One region of the Rhodococcus chondri genome, then DNA from elsewhere that is predicted to be linked to it. Evidence: riboswitches for the same ligand, from Rfam matches in the RefSeq annotation. Region 1 holds a riboswitch; each other region holds the start of a gene.
The links. Region 1 has a riboswitch for thiamine pyrophosphate ahead of thiD (bifunctional hydroxymethylpyrimidine kinase/phosphomethylpyrimidine kinase). Riboswitches for the same ligand answer to the same signal wherever they lie in the genome.
Positions count from the first base shown of each region.

Region 2: linked by a shared signal. The riboswitch ahead of Q8814_RS24300 (TenA family protein) and the one ahead of thiD (bifunctional hydroxymethylpyrimidine kinase/phosphomethylpyrimidine kinase) in region 1 are both predicted to bind thiamine pyrophosphate.
Region 3: linked by a shared signal. The riboswitch ahead of thiO (glycine oxidase ThiO) and the one ahead of thiD (bifunctional hydroxymethylpyrimidine kinase/phosphomethylpyrimidine kinase) in region 1 are both predicted to bind thiamine pyrophosphate.

Region 1 is NZ_JAUZMZ010000080.1:7,328-14,660, forward strand. Features, by position in the region: gene Q8814_RS14810 (recombinase family protein) at 1-173, shown strand, start outside; gene thiD (bifunctional hydroxymethylpyrimidine kinase/phosphomethylpyrimidine kinase) at 786-1,649, opposite strand; TPP riboswitch at 1,640-1,735, opposite strand; gene Q8814_RS14820 (IS110 family RNA-guided transposase) at 1,826-3,031, opposite strand; gene Q8814_RS14825 (hypothetical protein) at 3,460-3,657, opposite strand; gene Q8814_RS14830 (hypothetical protein) at 3,769-3,954, opposite strand; gene Q8814_RS14835 (DUF2637 domain-containing protein) at 4,045-5,067, opposite strand; gene Q8814_RS14840 (ParB family protein) at 5,183-5,578, opposite strand; gene Q8814_RS14845 (ParA family protein) at 5,575-6,516, opposite strand; gene Q8814_RS14850 (hypothetical protein) at 7,077-7,333, opposite strand, start outside.
Region 2 is NZ_JAUZMZ010000251.1:175-4,937, reverse strand. Features, by position in the region: partial or broken gene Q8814_RS24315 (acyl-CoA dehydrogenase family protein) at 1-100, shown strand, start outside; gene Q8814_RS24310 (TetR/AcrR family transcriptional regulator) at 135-803, shown strand; gene Q8814_RS24305 (TetR/AcrR family transcriptional regulator) at 874-1,536, shown strand; TPP riboswitch at 1,582-1,677, shown strand; gene Q8814_RS24300 (TenA family protein) at 1,670-2,389, shown strand; gene Q8814_RS24295 (ABC transporter substrate-binding protein) at 2,437-3,435, shown strand; gene Q8814_RS24290 (ABC transporter permease) at 3,416-4,225, shown strand; gene Q8814_RS24285 (ABC transporter ATP-binding protein) at 4,222-4,763, shown strand, end outside.
Region 3 is NZ_JAUZMZ010000007.1:32,483-39,815, reverse strand. Features, by position in the region: gene thiG (thiazole synthase) at 1-739, opposite strand, end outside; gene thiS (sulfur carrier protein ThiS) at 732-947, opposite strand; gene thiO (glycine oxidase ThiO) at 944-2,008, opposite strand; TPP riboswitch at 2,006-2,118, opposite strand; gene thiE (thiamine phosphate synthase) at 2,145-2,834, shown strand; gene Q8814_RS02530 (molybdopterin-dependent oxidoreductase) at 3,079-4,596, shown strand; gene Q8814_RS02525 (heavy-metal-associated domain-containing protein) at 4,611-4,832, shown strand; gene Q8814_RS02520 (NUDIX hydrolase) at 4,900-5,754, opposite strand; gene Q8814_RS02515 (hypothetical protein) at 5,854-7,191, shown strand; gene Q8814_RS02510 (glutamate ABC transporter substrate-binding protein) at 7,188-7,333, shown strand, end outside.

The DNA of each region.
Region 1 (7,333 bases):
AAGGCAGGCTCAAGGGCAAGCAGCCGAAACTTCCTCTCACGGCACGGAAAACAATCCACCGCCGCTACCACGACCCCGCCGACGACGCGAGCCTGGCGGACCTGGCCGAGGAATACAGCGTCGGCCGCTCCACCATCCACCGCATCGTCAGCAGTGCTGCACCACGAGCCTGAGAATTCACCAGCCTGTCGTCAGGATCCCGCTACTTTGCACTTCCTGACAACCTTGGGTTGCGGGCCCTTACGTCCCACACGAGTTCTGGCCCGAATCGGATCGTCGGCGAGCTGGGCGGATACGCCGCGCCCGCCAGGAGCCGGTGGCGAGACAGACGATCGTTTCGACCCAACAGGCCGAGCGGATCACCGACCGGGCACTACGCCATATCCGCCCGATTTTCGGCAAATGCTACGGCTACCCCTTCATCGGCGCCGGAGGCGGCGCAAACCGGAGGTCCTGGAGTGCGTAGCACGCGTCGGTAAACGCGAAGCCCGTCGAGATGACCAAACACCTACAAGGGACCGAATCGAGGCCAGACAGAATCAACATTCCTGGAGGGAGTGAGCAGGAGACCCTCAACTCGGTTGAACCGCAGGTAATGCCGCTGGCATGCAAAGGAAACCGTCGTCGGCTTCACCGTTAGCTACGCCGAGCTGTTGTGAACTCGTATGCCCCGGCCCACTGATGTGAGTGGCGGTGAAGTCGTCGAACCCAACTGCTTGGCCCCTCGGGCGAATACGCCCACCCGGAACTGCCAGTCAATCCGAATCCGGGGCGGCGAGCAGCCGTCAGACGCGCTCGCGCCCGAACCACGAGGAGCTCACGGCCGGGTCCCACAGTTGCGCAAAATGGTTGACCGGCCCATGACCTCGACCGACCCGCAGACTTTCACCACCCCGGATACTGGCGGTCAGCCACGCCTTTGCCTCCTCGAGCGCCTCCACCCATCCCGATCGCTGCGGCCGCAGCGTGGCCATCGCCGCCGAAAGAGAACATCCGGTGCCGTGCGTGTTCTGAGTGACGATTCGCGGGCTCTCGAACACCACCGGTTCTGATGCTGCCGCGGGGTCGACGACACAATCGAAGACCGTATCGCCCTTGAGATGTCCGCCTTTGACCAACACCGCCACCTGGTGGTGCTCGGCCACCTCCCAGCCTTGATCGAGCAGCTCCGCCCAGGAGTCGGCAGGTTGCGCGCCGGCCAGGACCGCAAGTTCCGGAACGTTCGGCGTGATCAGATCCACCGCAGCAATGAGGTCTTTGAGAGCATCCTCCGCATCGGCGCTGAGCAACCGATCACCGCTGGTGGCGACGATGACCGGGTCGAGAACGATCACCGGCGGTGCTACCTCACCGATCCACACGGCCACGGCCCGCACCAGGTCCGTGTCGGCCAGCATGCCGATCTTGACCGCGTCGATGACGACGTCGTCGCTGACAGCCTCCAGCTGGGCGGTCAGGAACGACGCAGGCGGCAGGTGGACGCTTCGGACACCGCAGGTGTTCTGCGCGACCAGCGCAGCGACCACGGCCATTCCGTAGCCGCGGTGGGCGGCGATGCTTTTGAGGTCGGCGTGGATCCCGGCACCACCGGTCGGATCGGTTCCCGCTATCGACAGCACCCTTGGTGGCAGGTGGACATGCTGAGTCATCCGGACATCCCTTCGCTAGTACGAGCTAGTGCAGGTTCGACGGGTGTGATCTCAGCCCCTTGCCTGGGGCACCCCGTGTCACGGGAAGCCATCGTAGAGCGGTCGCTCATTCCGTCCGCCGTTGCCCGTCGAAAACCCTGGATACAGGCCCTACCGGGGTACACCGAACTTCGGATCTACGCCGCCGCAGCAACGGGTGGTCCTGGCCGATAGACGGTGTTGTCGCGCAGCATCGCCCACAACACGTTCGATCTGCGTCTGGCCAGGGCGAGAACGGCCTGGGTGTGGCGTTTTCCCTCGCTGCGTTTGCGGTCGTAGTAGGCCTTGGAGTCGGCGTTGGATCGGATGCTCAGCTGCGCGGACAGGTAGAACACCCGCAGCAGCCGGCGATCGTAGCGCCGCGGCCGTCGATGATTGCCGCTGATACGGCCCGAATCCCGCGGTACCGGCGCCAGTCCGGCGACCGCAGCGAGGCGGTCGGCGGTGGCGAACACGGCGAGGTCCCCGCCGACCGCGGCGAGGAACTCGGCGCCGAGCAGGGGCCCGATCCCGGGCATGCTCTCGATCACCGCAGCATGACGATGCCGGCGGAACCGGTCTTCGATGCTGGTATCGAGTTCAGCGAGTTCGGCATCGAGCGCCAGGATCTGCTTCGCGAGTCTGCCGACGGTTGCCGCGGCGACATCCTGTCCCGGCACGCGAACACGCTGGGCGTTCGCTGCGTGCAGCGCGGTGGCCGCCACCTTGGCGGCGTTGTAGGCCTTGCGTTCGCGTAGCCAGGACTCGAGCCGGGCCTGCCCGAGCCGGCGCAACCCGTCGGGCGTGCGGTAGCCGGTCAGCAGGATCAGCGCGGCCTTGGTGTTGCTGATGTCCAGCGCCCGCTCCAGGGCGGGAAAATAGGTGCCCAGCAGCGAACGCAGGCGATTGATCGCCCGGGTGCGGTCGCGCATCAGGTCGGTGCGATGCGAGGTCAGGATGCGCAGTTCGACGCTGAGTTCGTCGTCGATGCGCATCGGGTGCAGATCGCGGCGCATGCGGGCCTGGTCGGCGATGACCGCGGCATCCTTGGCGTCGGTCTTGCCGTCACCGCGGTAGCCGGCCGAGGCGTGGTGGACCATGCGCCCGGGAAGATAGAGCAGGCTCTGGCCGCGTTCGGCCAGCAGGGCGATGACCAGGGCGGCTCCGCCGCTGTTGAGATCGATCGCCCAGGTCACGGTCCCCTCATCCGCGAGACGGGTCACAGCATCGATCAGGTCGATCAGTTCGGCTTCGTCGTTGGCGACCCGCCGAGAATGCAGGCGGGTGCCGTCGGTGTCGATCACGACGCAGTGGTGATGGTTTTTGCCGGCATCGATTCCCGCCCAGAGTTGTCTCACCTGCACTCCTTTTGTGGCCGTTGCGGATCCGTGTACCTGGCGGACGACCTCTCCGTCGTGTCCTTAAACAGCGATCGCGTCGCATCTCTCAATGAGCGGTCGAGTCGTCGAGGACGCCGCGGCGGCCATTCCCTTCCGGCCATTCCAGTGGCGGCAAAAATCCAGCCATACCGCGCCGTCCCCAGGCAGTCCCGAACCTACGACACCGGACCTCAGCTGCCCGGCAAAAACGTTAAGGCAAAATCAGGCTCTTGTGGGAGTGCGAAGCGCAGCGGAGCTCGAATCGGTGTGCGCCGCAGGCGCGCTGAGAAGCCAGATCACACCGTTTCAAGCCGGGGCCACAAGGTGAACGACCCTCTTCTCCACCTTGAGAGAACGGCCTCGCTGGAAATGCCCTGATCTGCTGTTTTGATGATTTTTGTTAACGTTGAATCCTACGGCAGTCGAGCTGCGCGCGGAGTGGCCGCTGCGGCCACCAGAACGAACAACAACGGCAGAATCATCAGTCCCCCGAGGCCGGCGAACACCGCCCGGCCGGCGCTGCCGTAGCGCCGATACGAGCGTCGTGCGCAGACGATCGCGCTCGTGGTGGCGAGCGCGTTGAAGATCAGCAGGATCACGAAAAAGCTCACAGTCGAAGTCCCTTCGTCGTGTTAGGCCACGCGCCGGCGTTACAGATCGAACAGGGAAAACTGGTTTCTTCGCGGCCTCGGCGTCGGTGTCGCGTTCGTAGCGTTGCGCCATCAACGGGCCGCTTCCGGTGTGCAGCCGATTTCCTGTGCGACGGCGTACCAGTCGGCCCGTCCGCGTTCATCTCCCAAGCAGTGCGGTGCATCCCAGGAGATTAAAGTGCGTTTCTCGGTGATCATGTCGTCGAGCGTGACCGCCGACCCGCCGGTGAGCAGCAGACTCTTGTCCGGCAGTTGCACCAGCACCCCCTGCTGACGTGGCCAGCAGCTATTTGGTGGCAAGGCGGCGCATCTGCGGCGGGGCGGCAGCGCGGTCCTTGCCTAAGGAGGCTAGGCGGGTTGCAGTTCGGGTACCGACTGCACACTCAGCTCTGGCTGGTCGTCGAACGAGCGTGGCAGCGGTGGGACAGTGAAACCTTCGGTTTCGGCTGCCACGACGAAGTTGCGCCAGTGCCTGCTGACGGTGGACTTGTCGAGTTGCAACTGTCCCGCGACCTGCACCTGGTTGAGCTCGGGGTGGTCGAGACGGACCACGGCGACCCGTTTGACCGCGTCGGTCAGTGCACTGTGGCGGAGGAAGGCGTGCAACCCGTCGCTGGTCTGGGGCCATCCGTTGCGCGTGGCCGGTGCACCGGTTGCACTGCGCGGGACAACCCCCTCGCGCTCCGGCGCTCCGATTGCACGTGCGTCGGTTGCAGGACGTGCCACCTCGGGAGCGGCCGGGTGGGGGTGCACCTCCACGGCCGTGGTTGCACCCACCTGTCGGCTTGCTCCTCCCCTGCTGGGGTCGTGGCAGTTGCGTTCGGCAACGCGGGATGTGCTGAGGGTGGGAGGCACGGTGGCGCCGGTGCGGGCGTGGGCGCGTTCGTCCTTGATGGCCTGCAACATGATGGTGAACAGGTGCAGCAAGGCCAGCCACAGCAACGGGAAGATCATGGCGATGCCGGCGGCGATCGCGGCAGGCTGCGGGATGTAGCCGAGGTCTTCGCCCGCCGCAACCCTCGCTGCGTTGCGCTGAGCGAGTTGGTAGGCGTGATAGCCGTTGCCGGCCACACTGAGCAGCACCGTCGCGGTGGCCACGCCCAGGCAGAAGCGGCGACCGGTCTTATAAGTCTGGTCGGCTCCGAGGGCAACCAGGCCCAGGGTGGCGGCGGCCTGTGCAACATCAATGGCCACCGGCGCCATCCATGCGTTGTGTGGGCGCACCCCGATCTCGAGAGCGAGTTGACGGAGTGCATCGAAGGACAGGGTGAAGGCGAGTGCGGCGAGGACGAGTGTCATGAATGCAACGCCGGTCAGCGCTGCGGTCTTGGCGCGCAGGGCGGTTGCGTCGTGGGTTGTATCGTCGGACATGACCGAGTGATCTCCTTGCTGTGGGTTTCTTGGTCAGGGCGTCCTGCGGAGCGGCAATTCCATGCAGGGCGCCCATCATTTTCAGCAATGCAAGCAATGCAAGTAATGCTTTTATTCAGTGGTCGGAGAGTGGTCGGCCGGGAGACAGGGGCCCATCAATCCCTTCGAACGATTCACCCTCGTTGTGGAGGGCGGCACGTCGGCGGCTCTCCTCGGCAATGGCTTTTTCCACGAAGTGGGACCAGTTGCGATCGGCTTCGGCTGTGCGAGTGGCATTAAAGGCAAGGCGGGCCTGGGTGTAGACGTCCGGCGAGATATAGACCGTCACAGCCTTATTGCTCTGTTTCTTCTCGGCCGGCTCTGCCGGTCGATCGACCTGCTGTTGCGCAGGCGCAACGCTTCGGTTCTTTGCCTGCAACCCGGACAGGTCACCCGTGACCGGGCGCGCACTTCCTGGGTTGGTGGTAGAGACACGAGGCAGACCAGTGACAGCTCGGCGAGGCTCGCTCATGATGCTGCTTCCTCTGCTTCTGCGGCAGTGATTCGGCGAACCAACTCTTCGGTGACACCCACCAGATCGTCCGCCACGGAGGTGGAAGCCTGAGGTGCTAAGGCCTGGGCCTGAGCCTCACCTCGGAGCACCTCGTACCACTTGGGCCCGTTACGCACGACGTCGTCAAGCTCGTGCACCAGAAGTCCTCGCTCCCGTGTTGCGAGAGCGGTGGCTTCGGAGTGCCGTACAGTCTTATCGAATATGGCGTCGGTGCTGCCGCCGAACGCTTCTGCAATCGCTTGTCGTGCTTGTTGCTGAACCTTCGTGGCCGACTTTCCGATCCCGGTCAGTACGACGCCGAGCAGGTCGAGATCCGGATTGTCTCCCAGGACAGCATTGAGTCGGTTCATGACACCGGCCATACCCTTGCGGCTGGATGCATCACTCTTGACAGGGATCAATAACCAGCGGGCTGCAGCTGCTGCTGCGGTTTGCAGGGATTCGTCGCCGGGCGGGCAGTCCAGCAAGATCATGTCGTACTGGGGTGCAATCGGCGCCAACGCCATTGCTAGCGCGAGCCTTGCGCCGGCCGGGTCTTTCGATGCCTTCGAGGTCAGGGCTGCGGTGGCCGCCTCGAGGTGGTGCCCTCCGGGCGCAATGTCGAGGTTCGGGCGGACATCGCGAACCGGTTCGAGTGGCGATCCGAAGGCCAGGGCTTGCGCGAGATTACTCCCCTCGTCGTCAAGATCGGTGTTGGTGTACCCCAGGTCTTCGGCGACGTTGCCTTGTGGGTCGAGATCGACGACCAGGACTTTGTAGTCGGAGGCTGCCAGTAGACCCCCAATGTTGGAAGCGAGCGTTGTCTTGAACACTCCCCCTTTACTGTTGATGAGCGCGACAACTCGCTGTAGCGCTTCGGCGTTGCGCTTCGGAGGCACCTTCTCGCGTGCAGCCATTGATCTTCCTCCATCTCGATCGAAGCAATACAAGCTTTGATGGTAATGCCAGTAATGCTGGTATTACCATCAAAAATGTCTATGTCAGCAATGCTGGGCGGATTAAATCCGGGGCTGGTGTTACTGGTGTTGCTGGGCGTTAGGAACATTACCAGGAATGACCGTAATGCAAGCATTGCTTGCCATACGTGTCTTTTACCGGTAATACCAGTATTGCTTGCTTTACTTAATGGCAGGTGAGGATGCACAGGGTCGCGCGGTGGTGCGCTGCCGTGAGGATCTTCAATGACAGCAATACAAGCAATGCCTGTAATAAATGCAAAGCTTGGAGCAACTCGCTCACGCGGCGGGATTCCCTGGCCTCGTCTGGACAGTAACACTGGTAATGCTTGCAATAACTGCCGCGGCTCGCAGGCTTCGATATCCCATCAATGCTGGCATTGCTGGCTCCACGGTCGTACCTCGAGCGGGAAGCCGATGCATTGATTCGGCGAGGAGTGCCGAAGCCTGTACGGCACGAACGTGCCCTGACATAGCGCGCCCGTTCCCTCCACGTCGCCTCAAATGACCGTCAAATGCGGCAAGGGGAAATAGCCCAGCGCGGTAGAGACGATGGTTCGGGCGGCGTGATAGTCGGCGCGGCCATCGTCACCGGTGGGGAAGCGTCCGTAGCGTGCTCGCGCCGGAGCGGCAATGGGAAGGGCGAGTGAGCCTCGGGGGACCGGCCGGACACCGCGCTTCTTCCCGGGCCGGCGGCGCCACTCGAGTTCTTCGATCCACCAACGGTGCAGCTCGCGGTCGACCAGGTGCCGATGAG
Region 2 (4,763 bases), on a different contig from region 1:
CGCGGTCTCGCGCGCATTCGTCGATGCACGCATCCAGACCATCTACGGCGGTACCACCGAGATCATGAAGACGATCGTCGCGAAGGATCTGGGAATCTGACGCTGCGGCCCCGAGCGACGAGGAGGACACCCCCATGCCGGCCGAACCCATCGAGTTGCCCGTCGACGAGGCCGTGCGGGCGGTACGGGCCAACTCCCGACGCCGGCAGATCCTCACGGCTGCCGCCAAAGTGATGCAACGCAAGGGTTTTCATCAGATGTCCATGCAGGCACTCGCGGACGAGGCGAACGTCAGCGTGGGCTCGCTCTACAACTACTTCGGCAACAAGGAGGAAATTCTCCTCGCCACCATCACCGATATCCTCGACGCCTTCCAGGACCAGCTCGAGCCGGCGATGGTGGCCGCGGGAGAAGACCCCGTCGAGCGCCTGGCCGCCGGCATCCGCCGATTCATCGAGATCGTCGACGAGAACCTCGACGCGGTGGCCCTGACCTACCGGGAGAGCCGCACGCTCGACCCGGACGGCCGGGAGATGCTCAAGCGGCTCGAAATCGCCACCTCCGCCCCGCTACGCACAGTGCTGACGGAGGGCATCGACGCCGGCCTCCTGCACCCGGTCGATGTCGACCTGATGGTCTTCGATCTGGTTCTGCTCGCGCACGGATGGTCGCTCAAACACTGGCACTTCGGCCGCATCTACAGCCTGGACGAGTACATCCGGCTGCAGACCCGGTACGTCCTCAACACCGTCGTGCCGCAACAGAAGCGAAACCTGTACCGGCACCTGATGGAGGCCTTCTGAACGGCCGCACGGAACACGACGATCCCCGTCGGTAATGTGGATCGGACCGCGCGGCAACGAGGAGTACGACATGACCACCGACCACGATGCACTGCCCGTGGAAGAGGCCGTGCGTGCCGTACGCACCAACTCCCGCCGCAAGCAGGTCCTGGACGCCGCGGTCGAGGTCATGCAGCGGACGGGCTTTCATCAGATGTCGATGCAGGCACTCGCCGACGAGGCCGGTGTGAGCGTCGGACTGATCTACAAGTACTTCGGCGGCAAGGAGGACGTACTCCTGGCGACCATTCTCACCATCCTCGATGCCTTCCGCGACCAGCTCGAACCGGCTATGGACGCCGTCGGCGACGACCCGGTCGAGCGGCTCGTCGCCGGAATGCGCCGCTACATCGAGATCGTGGACGAGAACCTCAACGCCACCGTGCTCACCTACCGGGAGAGCCGCACTCTCGACGCCGCAGGACGGGCCCGCATCAAGGAACTCGAAGTGGAGTCGTCGGCTCCGCTGCGCGCCGCTCTCGATGCAGGAATCGCCGCGGCGGTCATGAATCCGGTCGATGTCGACCTGATGGTCTTCGACATCATGCTCCTTGCACACGGCTGGGCTCTCAAGCACTGGCACTTCGGCGCCATCTACAGCCTCGACGAGTACATCCGGCTGCAGACCCGCTTCGTGCTGAACACACTCATCCCGGCCCAGCACCGCGAGAACTACGCGCAACTGCTCTCCTGACCGGCCTTGCGTCCGGTCCGATACAGCCGGGTGCTATGGTCGCTTCCGACCGACACGGGGTGCTCCGCACATGCGGGGCTGAGATCACACCCGTCGAACCTGTCAGGTAATGCTGACGAAGGGATGTTTCGGCATGACCATGCCTGTAACCGTTTCACCACCTACATACACCGGTCGTTTCACCGACCTTCTGTGGGAGCGCACGAAGGTGCTGCGCGACGCCGTCGACAATCTCGAGTTTCTCCGTCGCCTCGGCGACGGCACCCTGCCGCTCGACGCCTTCCGCTTCTACATCGAACAAGACGCCCTCTACCTCGCGGGCTACGCCAAAGCGCTGGCGCTGCTCGCCGCCAAGTCACCGGAGCCGGTGACCGGGGCGTTCTGGGCCACAAGCTCCGCTACCGCGGCCACCGAGGAGTCGTCGCTGCACCAGGGGCTGCTCACCGGGGGTGTGCTGCCCGAGACCGGCGAGGTCGTCGAACCTTCCCCGGCGTGCCTGGGATACGTCTCGTACCTGACGGCGACGGTGTCCACCGAGCCGTACGCCGTCGGCGCGGCCGCGGTACTGCCGTGTTTCTGGATCTATGCCGAAGTGGGCCGCGAGCTGGCAGGCCGGGCCGCCGACGCTCTCGCAGCCGACCCGTCGCACCCGTACGCCCGCTGGGTCACCACCTACGACGATCCGGCGTTCCACGCCTCCGTCGCGACCGCCCGCGAACTGGTCGACGCGGCCGCCGAAGCAGCGACCGGACCCGAACGCGATGCCATGCTCGACGCGTTCACTGTCGCGACCCGGTACGAACTGATGTTCTGGGACACCGCGCTCCACCGGCAGCAGTGGCCCGCCTCGTGAGGCGGCCCGGTCGGGATCCTCCGCGGCGATCTCGTAGCCGCGCTGGACTGATCGCCGGGGTCCTCACCGCCGTAGCCGCGCTAACCGCGGTATCGGGCTGTGCGAGTGATTCGCCGGACGAGAACACGATCCGTTTCGCGCTGGACTGGACCCCGAACACCAACCACACCGGCCTGTACGTGGCGATGCAGGAAGGGCTGTTCGACGACGCCGGACTCGACGTCGAGATCCTGCCCTACAACAGCACGACCCCCGATCTGCTCGTCGACGCCGGCAACGCCGAGTTCGGTATCTCGACCCAGGCGATGACCACATTCTCCCGCGCGGCCGGTGCGCAGGTCGTCTCGGTGCTCGCTCCCCTGCAGCACTGGGCCACCGGCATCGCGGTCAAGGCCGACCGCACCGACCTCGCACGGCCGAAGGATCTCGACGGACTCACCTACGCCGGTTTCGGCGACCCCGGGGACGAAGAAACGCTGCGACAGGTGATCCGCGCCGACGGCGGCGACGGCAACTTCACCTCCGTCACCCTCGGCACCTCTGCCTACGAGGCGGTGTACTCCGGCACCGCCGACTTCACCGTGTCCTACCTGGCCTGGGAGGGCATCGAAGCAGAGCACCGCGGACTCCCCATGCGGTACTTCTCGTACACCGACTTCGGATTCCCCGACGCCTACGCCATCGTGATCAACGGCAACGAGGACTGGCTCGCGGAACATCCGGAGCAGGCGCGCGACTTCGTGCAGGCCGTCCAGCGCGGCTACGAGATCGCCGCGGAGGATCCCGACCGGGCCGCCCAGCACGTGATCGACGCCAACCCCGGTGTGTTCGACGACGAGGCTCTCGTCTTCGAAAGTCAGCGGATGCTGTCCGCCGACCACCTGCGCGACGGAAACGGGCGGGTGGGCACGATGACCCTCGAGCAGTGGACCGGGTACTCCCGATTCCTCTACGAGGCGGGACTCCTCGCCGGACCCGACGGAGCACCGCTCACCGAGGAACCGGACTGGTCGTCGTACTTCACCGATGAATACCTCGCTTCCTGACAGTGCCCGCATCTCGTCCGGCCCGTCCGGGCGGATGCGGGCGCTGCTGCCCGCGGTGACCGTCGCGGTCGTACTCGTCGCGATGTGGGAACTGTATGTGCGGGTCGGCGATATCCGGCCCCAGGTGCTGCCGGCGCCCAGCCGAGTCCTCGATCAGGGCTGGGCCCACCGCAGCGACATCGCCGGCCATGCCGCGGCGACCCTGCAGGTCACCGTCGTGGGATTCGCCGTGTCGCTGGTCCTCGCCTGGGTATTGGCGACCACGGTGGATTTCTCGCCGTGGCTGCGGTGCGCGCTGGTGCCGCTGTTCGTGGTGTCCCAGACCCTGCCGATCATCGCGATCGCGCCGCTGATGATCATCTGGTTCGGGTTCGGTCTGCTGCCGAAGGTTCTCGTCATCGCGCTCGCCACGTTCTTTCCCATGACCATCGGCTTGATCGAGGGTTTCGCCGCCGCGGATCGGGACGCCGGGGCACTGCTGCGCAGCATGGGCGCGTCCCGCCGGCAGGAGTTCCGGTACGTGCGGATGCCGGCGGCGCTCCCCCGCTTCTTCACCTCTCTGCGCATCGGCATCACCTACGCGGTCGTCGGTGCGGTCTTCGCCGAATATGTCGGCGCCACCTCCGGTCTCGGCATCTACATGGCGACACAGAAGAACTCCTTCCGCACCGATCTGGTGCTGGCCGCCGTCGTTGTCACCGCCGCGGTGTCGCTGCTGCTGTATCTGCTCACCTACGCCGTCGAACGGATCGTCGCGCCGTGGGCCCTGACCACCGGGAGCCGTCCGTGACCGCCGTGTCCGTTACCGAACTCCGCCGGGCGTTCGACGGCACCCCGGTCCTCGACGGTATCGACTTCGACATCGCGCCCGGTGAATTCGTGTCGGTGATCGGTCCGAGTGGCTCCGGCAAGTCCACCCTCTTCGGGTTGATCGCCGGTCTCGACACCCCCGATTCCGGGTCGGTCGTCGTCGGCGGTGCACCCGCGGCCCCGGGACGGGCGGCGCTCATGCCGCAGAAGGACCTGCTGTTCCCGTGGCGGTCCGTGCTCGACAATTGCTCCCTCGGCCTGGAAGTGCAGGGGGTCTCCCGTGCCCGCGCCCGGGCCGCCGCACGAAAGCTGTTTCCCGCGTTCGGTCTCGAGGGGTTCGAGGACGCGCGCCCGTTCCAACTCTCGGGCGGCATGCGCCAGCGGGCGGCACTGGCGCGCACCGTGTTGCAGGACCGTGACGTTCTGCTCCTCGACGAGCCGTTCGGAGCTCTCGACTCGCTCACGCGCACCGACATGCAACTGTGGCTGCAGCAGGTGTGGTTGCGCGACCGCTGGAC
Region 3 (7,333 bases), on a different contig from region 1:
TCCGTCCGGCGTGCCGCGCCCGGAATCCCGCCTCGACGGCGTGCCGCATCGCCGACGCCATCAGCGCCGGATCTTTCGCACGGGTCACGGCGGTGGCGAGCAACACGGCATCGCAGCCCAGTTCCATGGCGAGGGCGGCGTCGGAGGCGGTGCCGATGCCGGCGTCGAGAATCACCGGCACACCGGCCGATTCGACAATCATCTCGATGTGATGGGGGTTGGCGATACCGAGGCCGGTGCCGATCGGGGAGCCCAGCGGCATCACCGCGGCGCAGCCGACGTCCTCCAGACGCCGCGCGAGCACCGGATCGTCGGTGGTGTACGGCAGCACCACGAATCCGTCGTCGACGAGTTGCTCTGCTGCCGCGACCAATTCGATGGCGTCGGGCAACAGGGTGCGTTCGTCTGCGATGACTTCGAGCTTGACCCAATCGGTTTCGAGCGCTTCACGTCCGAGCTGCGCGGTGAGCACTGCTTCCTTCGCGCCGCGGCAGCCCGCCGTGTTGGGCAGCAGGCCGATGCCGAGGCGCCGCACCAGATCGAGCACACCGGTGCCCGACGTCGCGTCCACGCGCCGCATCGCGACGGTGGTCAGTTCGGTACCGGAGGCCACCAGCGCCTCCTCGAGCACTGCGAGGTTCGCGGCGCCGCCCGTACCGGTGATCAGACGCGAGGAGAAACTGCGGCCGGCGATGGTCAGCGGCGGCAGGTCGTGTCCCGGCTCACGATGCTCAGCCACCCTGGACCGCCGTGATGATCTCGATGCGGGCGCCCCGGCCGACCTTCTCGGACCAGCGGCCACGGGGGAAGACCGCGCCGTCGAGTGCGACGGCGATGCCCTTCTCCGGCAATCCCAGTTCTGCCAGCACTTCGGTCATGGTCGGCGCCTCGGCGAAGTACTTTTCTTCACCGTTGACGGTGACGCCCACCGATACCGGATTCGTCATCGCACACCTTCTTCCGTGAATCGTCGGGGATCGGCGTATTTCGCCTCGGGAAGCGATTCGTCGCCCAGTTCGGCGAGAACCGCGTCGACGGTGATCGGAGTGAGGAGCACCCCGTTGCGGCCGTGTCCGGTCGCCGCGATCACCCGCTCCGACACCCGGCCGATCAGCGGCAGGTTGTCGGGGGTCATCGGGCGCAGCCCCGCGCTCGCCTCGTGGAGTTCGTATTCGCCGATCGCCGGGAACAGCGCTTCGGCATCGGCGATCAGATCCCGCACTCCGGCAACCGTGACCTGCGTATCGACGGCTTCGTACTGCGTGGCACCGACGACGAGACCACCGTCGCGCGGCACCAGATACACCGGCCGGCCGTGCACACTGCCCCGCACGGTGCGCTGCGGTGACGGTGTCGCGCCGGGACGTGTCCGCAGTCGCAGGATTTCGCCCTTGACGGGACGGACGGGCAGTTCCGGCCACAGTTTCGCCGACGCCGACCCCGCAGCGAGCACGACCCGGTCGGCGGTCAGATCCGCGACATCGCGTACCGGGGCGTCGACGAACCGCACTCCGGTCTCGGCGGCAGCGCGGCGCAGTGCGTCGACGAGGGCCCGGTTGTCGACGGACAGTTCGGTGGGTGCGAGCAGACCGAGCCGGATGCGCGGGCCCAGTTCCGGCTCGAGTGCGCGCACCTCCGCACGCGACAGGATCCGCATCTCGTGGCCGTGCCCGGACACCCAGTCGGCGATGGTGCGCAGGTCCGCGGCGTCGGCGGTGTCGAGAGCGACGGTCAGCGACGGCCCGGAGGTGAACAGTTCGGTGTCCACCGTGCGCTGCAGACGCGCGCCGAAGTCGGGCCAGCGTTGCAGCGACGCGGCACCGAGATCGAGGACACGATCCTCTCCGGGCCAGCCCTCCGACAGCGGCGCGAGCATGCCACCGGCCACCCACGACGCTCCGGAACCGGGTGCCGGGTCGTGCACCGTCACCGTCCAGCCCGCACAGGCCGCGCGCCAGGCTACGGACAGCCCGATCACCCCGCCGCCGACCACGGATACTGTTGCCATTGATCCCACCTCACTCCCTGCGCCGGCATGATCCGGTTCAGGTCATAACGGTCGGGGCCGGCAGGCCCCCTCTCAGCCCCGCGTTCCTCGGGACTCCCGTGTTGTCACGTTCTCTTCAGAGGTTACCGTCTTGTCCGTGAGCACCTATCGCGGCAACCATCCCGATCCTCGCGGACGCCTTGCGACCGCCCGGCTGTACCTGTGCACCGACGCCCGCCGCGACACGGGCGACCTGGCACATTTCGCGGAGGAAGCGCTCGCCGGTGGCGTCGACATCATCCAGTTGCGCGACAAGGATTCGGCAGGGGAAAAGAAGTTCGGCCGCCTCGAGGCACGGGAGGAACTCGCGGCGCTCGAGGTCCTCGCCGATGCCTGCGCCCGGCACGGAGCGCTGCTCGCCGTCAACGATCGTGCCGATATCGCGTTCGCCGCGGGCGCGGACATCCTGCACCTCGGCCAGGGTGATCTTCCGGTCGCGCAGGCGCGGCGCATCCTCGGCGACGACATCGTCGTCGGCCGGTCGACCGCCAGCCGTGCGCAGGCTGCGCTCGCGGACATCGAGGAAGGCGTCGACTACTTCGCGTCCGGTCCGGTATGGGACACCCCGACGAAGCCGGGACGCAGCGCCGCGGGCCTCGACGTGATCCGCGAGGTCGCGCAGTCGCGCCCACAGCGGCCGTGGTTCGCGATCGGCGGTGTCGATCTCGAACGGCTTCCGGAGGTACTCGACGCCGGGGTCACCCGCATCGCGGTGGTGCGCGCGATCACGAAGGCCGCCGATCCGCGCGCGGCCGCGGCCGCATTGAAGGCCGCTCTGGGCGGCTGAGCGGCCGATGCGGATCGCGGGGCGCAGGCTTCGCCCCTGACGAGGACGAATCGTCATACCGGTCGAATCTTCCCGGTGGCGCCTCTAGGGTGGCAACCACAACTGGATGATCATGTTCTCCGATTTCGGTGCTCGTCGGCTGCCCCGAACTGCGGGAGCGCTGCTCGGTGCGCGACCGAACCCGGCGAATCGCCACGCAAGGTGGGCTCCCACTGCCCGCTGCCTGCGAATCGAAAGGCCCGTGATGGACCCGGATTTCCCGCTCTGGCTGCGCACCACCCACCTCCTGAACTTCCTGCTCATGGGCATCGTCCTGCGGAGCGGCTGGGAGATCATCTCCTCGCTTCCACGCTTCTGGTGGCGAAACGACTGCAAACCCGGCACCGAATGGATCAAGTTCACCCGCCGGAAAGTGCCGCAGGAGGAGGGCGTCTACACCTCGCTCATGGACGAGCGCAGCGCAAGTCCACTGCTCACACTTCCCGGTAACAAGAACATCGGACTGGGCCGGCACTGGCACGGGCTGGGCGTGACCCTGTGGCTGCTCAACGGCCTCGTCTACGTCGTCCTGCTGTTCGCTACCGGACTGTGGCGACGCATCGTCCCGACCTCCTGGGACGTCTTTCCCGACGCCTGGGAATCATTGACGATCTACCTCGGCTTCGGCGTCCCGTCGATCGAGCATTTCCAGCCCTACGATGCGCTGCAGATGCTCACCTACACCGGTGCGGTATTCATTCTCGCGCCGCTGCTCATCCTCACCGGCATCGCCATGGCCCCGGCGGTCCGCTCCCGGTTCCCCTGGTACGTCGAGCTGTGGGGCGGACACCAGGGCGCGCGTTCCCTGCACTTCATCGGCATGGTGCTGATGAGCGTGTTCATCCTCATGCATATCGGACTGGTATTCCTCGTTCACGCCGATTACAACCTGCCGCACATGGTCTTCGGTGTCACCGACACCGCCCGCTACGCGCAGGCCTTCACGATCGCGCTCGGGACGATTGTCGCCGCCATCGCGCTGTGGATCGGCCTGAGCTACCTCACGCTCGCCGACCGGGTCCGCGCACGGCGCGTCCTCGTCGCCCTCACCGAACCCGTCCGCATACTCACCCTCGGTTGGATGAAGCCGCGCATGGGCACCCAGCGCACCTACACCGACAGGGACATCTCCGAATACCACTGGACCAACGGGCTCGCACCGACCGCCGACGAATCCACCGAATGGCTCGCGCACAAGGCGACCGGCTTCCGCGACTGGCGCCTCGAAGTCGGCGGGACACCGGGCGGCGAGACTCTCCGGCTGAGCCTCGATGATCTGCGGGCACTACCCAAAACCGAATACATCGCAGTCCACTCCTGCATGCAGGGCTGGACGGCGACGTCCAAGTGGGGCGGAGTCCGGCTCGAGAACGTACTCGACCTCCTCGGCCCCCGCCCGGAGAACGCCCGCTACGTGATGGTCACATCCCACGGGCTCGCCCAGGAAATGTACGACCACCGGGAACGGGAACCCTTCTACGCGGTGCTGTCGATGGACATGGTCGAGGAGGACGACACGATCCTGGCCTACGAGCGCAACGACCGGCCTCTCGACATCCATCTCGGTGCGCCGCTACGGCTGCGGGTCGAGTCCAACCACGGTTACAAGATGGTCAAATGGATAAGGTCCATCGAGTGGATCGAGGATTACGCCGACTACGGCGACGGCAGGGGCGGCACCCGGGAGGACGCCGCCCTGCAGGCGTTCAACGGCCGCATCTAGAGGAGAACCGCGCAATGCAGAGCACCACCTACCGGGTTACCGGCATGACCTGCGATCGCTGCGCCCGCGTCATCAAGGACCACGTGGGCACGGTGCCCGGGGTTGGGGCGGTATCGGTGGAGATCGTCGCGGACGGCGAGTCCCGGCTGATCCTCAAACACAAGGAGGACGTCGAGCTCAGCCGCTCGGACGTGAAGGCTGCAGTGCGCCGCGCCGGTGACTACCGGCTGATCTGAACCTTCCCGGTTCCCTCGACGCCGCCGCACCGACCGGGTCGCAAACGGGTTGCCGACGTCGAGTCGCCTACAGCCATCCCAGCACCGTCGACGGCGACAGCGCGACCGTGTGCTGCGGCAGCCGCTCGCGCAGCCCGCGGTCGGCAGTGACCACCACGGTCACCGCCGGATCGACGGCGGTTGCGGTGCTCGACGCGAGTCGTGCGAGCTCGTCGTCGCCGCTGCCGTCGGCGGTGTGCACGGGAATGCGGGCGTCGTCGACGGCGGCATCGCGCGCGTGCCCTTCCAGCACGGCCTCGAGCCGCGCCACCCAGCCGAACACTCCGCCGGGCAGGTCCACGGTGCGGGGTAGCACCTTCGCGAGATCCGCCAGCAACACGCTGGTCGCGCCGGGACGGTCGCGCCACCAGCCGGTGGGGCCACTCGCCCCGAGCACGTTGGCGGTGTCCAGCAGCATCCGGACCGAACGGGTCCGCAGCGCCGGCCAGGCCTCGGCGAAACCGGCGTGCAGCGGCATCGTTTCGACATCGGCCTCGGCCACCCAGCGCAGTTCGGTGCTTTCCCCGTTCGGGGTCGTGCCGAGTGGCGTCCTCGTATCGGCGATCACTGTCGTGTAGGTCCAGCCGCCGGTGGCCCCCGACGTGACCCGCTCGGCGCGGACGGACACCGCCGCGATGTCGATTCCGGTTTCCTCGTGCGCCTCGCGCACCGCCGCGTCGACCGTGCTTTCGTGGCTGTCGCGGGCGCCGCCCGGAAGTGCCCAGGTGCCGCCCTGGTGGCTCCAGGCCGCACGGTGCTGCAGCAGCACGGCGGGTGTGCCGTCCGGAAGGGGCGCACGCAGGAGCAATCCGGCCGCACCGTGCACGCCCCACCGTCGATCACCGTCGGGCCCGAGCGCCCAGCCGTCCCCGTCACCACGCATCGCGTCCGCCTCTCCGTCCGTGGACGGCAACAATACCGCCGTACTGCTTATATGCTCCCGGAAGGAGTGTCGTGTGAAAGGGGTGCGGAAACTGTGCGCGTGACCCCTCCGATCGACCTGATCGGCAGCCGCAGCCAGACTACCGGCGATTCGGTCCGGCAGGGCGAGCCCACCGATGAATTGCGCCGCACACTGCAGTCCACCCCCGCCCGGATCATCGCGCTCGGCGTGTTGCTGTCGGTACTGCTCATCGTCTCGGTGGTGGTGTCCGCCGACATGGTGAGCACCCGCAAGGCCACCCACGACCGGTTGCTCTCCACCACCGAACCCCTCGCCAACGCGGCCCAGAATCTGTACAGCGTCCTGTCGGTGGCCGACGCTGCAGCGGTGACCGGTTTCATCTCGGGCGGCATCGAACCGGAGTCCGTCCGCGACCGCTACATTCAGGCGATCGGCGAAACCTCGGATCACCTGGTAGCCGCAGCCGCGGGCCTCGCCGCGGGCGACCGGCCCAGCACCCGGAACGTCACGGAGATCGCGCGGATGCTGCCCGTCTACACAGGTCTGATCGAGACGGCACGCACCAACAACCGCATCGGCAACCCGGTCGGCGCCGCATACCTGAGCGAAGCGTCGCACCTGATGCAGTCCTCGCTGCTGCCGGCGGCGCAGGAACTGCACACGGCCGGAGTGGAAAACGTCGAATCGACACAGCGCGCCGCGGTGGCACCACCCTGGCAGGCGATCGCCCTGCTGCTCGTGACGGTCGCCGCGCTGGCCGCCGGACACGTGGTCGTCAGCCGGAAGAGCCGGCGCACGTTCAACCCGGGACTGATCCTGGCCATCGCCGCGACCGGGCTGTCGCTGGGCTGGTTGCTCGTCGCCGGGTTGGTGTCGTCGAGCGCGACCCAGCGTGCCATCGAGCAAGGCGCCGAGCCGCTCGCGTCCCTCACCGAAAGCCGGATCCTCGCGCAGCAGTCCCGCACCGCCGAAACACTGCTCCTCGCACGCCGCGACGCGACCGGTGCGTACGACGGTGCGTTCGCCGAGACCATGACCCGCCTCGGCGAGCTGCTCGACCGGTACACCCGGGACGGCGTCGAGGTTGCCACCGAACCGGTCGCGCAGGCCGTAGCGGCACGAGAGGCGTGGATCAATGCGCATGCGCGAACCGTGGCGGCGCTCGACCGCGGCGACTACACCGCGGCGGCCGTCCTCGCGACAGGTCCCGGCCCGGACGAAGCCACCGCACAGTTCGCGGCGTTGGACCAGGCACTCGGTGAGGGCATCGACGAAACCCGGGCCGAACTGCGCGACAACGAGTTCCGGGCCTCACGTACGCTCTCGGGTCTCGAACCGATGCTGTGGACGCTGCTGGGTCTGTCGCTGGTGAGTCTCTGGGGCGGGCTCATCCCCCGACTGAGGGAGTATCGATGAGCGCGCGACGGCGGCTGCGGACCCTGCTCGTGGTGCTGTGTACCGCGGCGACCCTGGCCGCGGGCTGCACCGCAGAGGTACCCACCCGCGACACGGTGGACGAATCGTCGCCGATCACGCTGCCGCTACCCGAGGAAGCCGT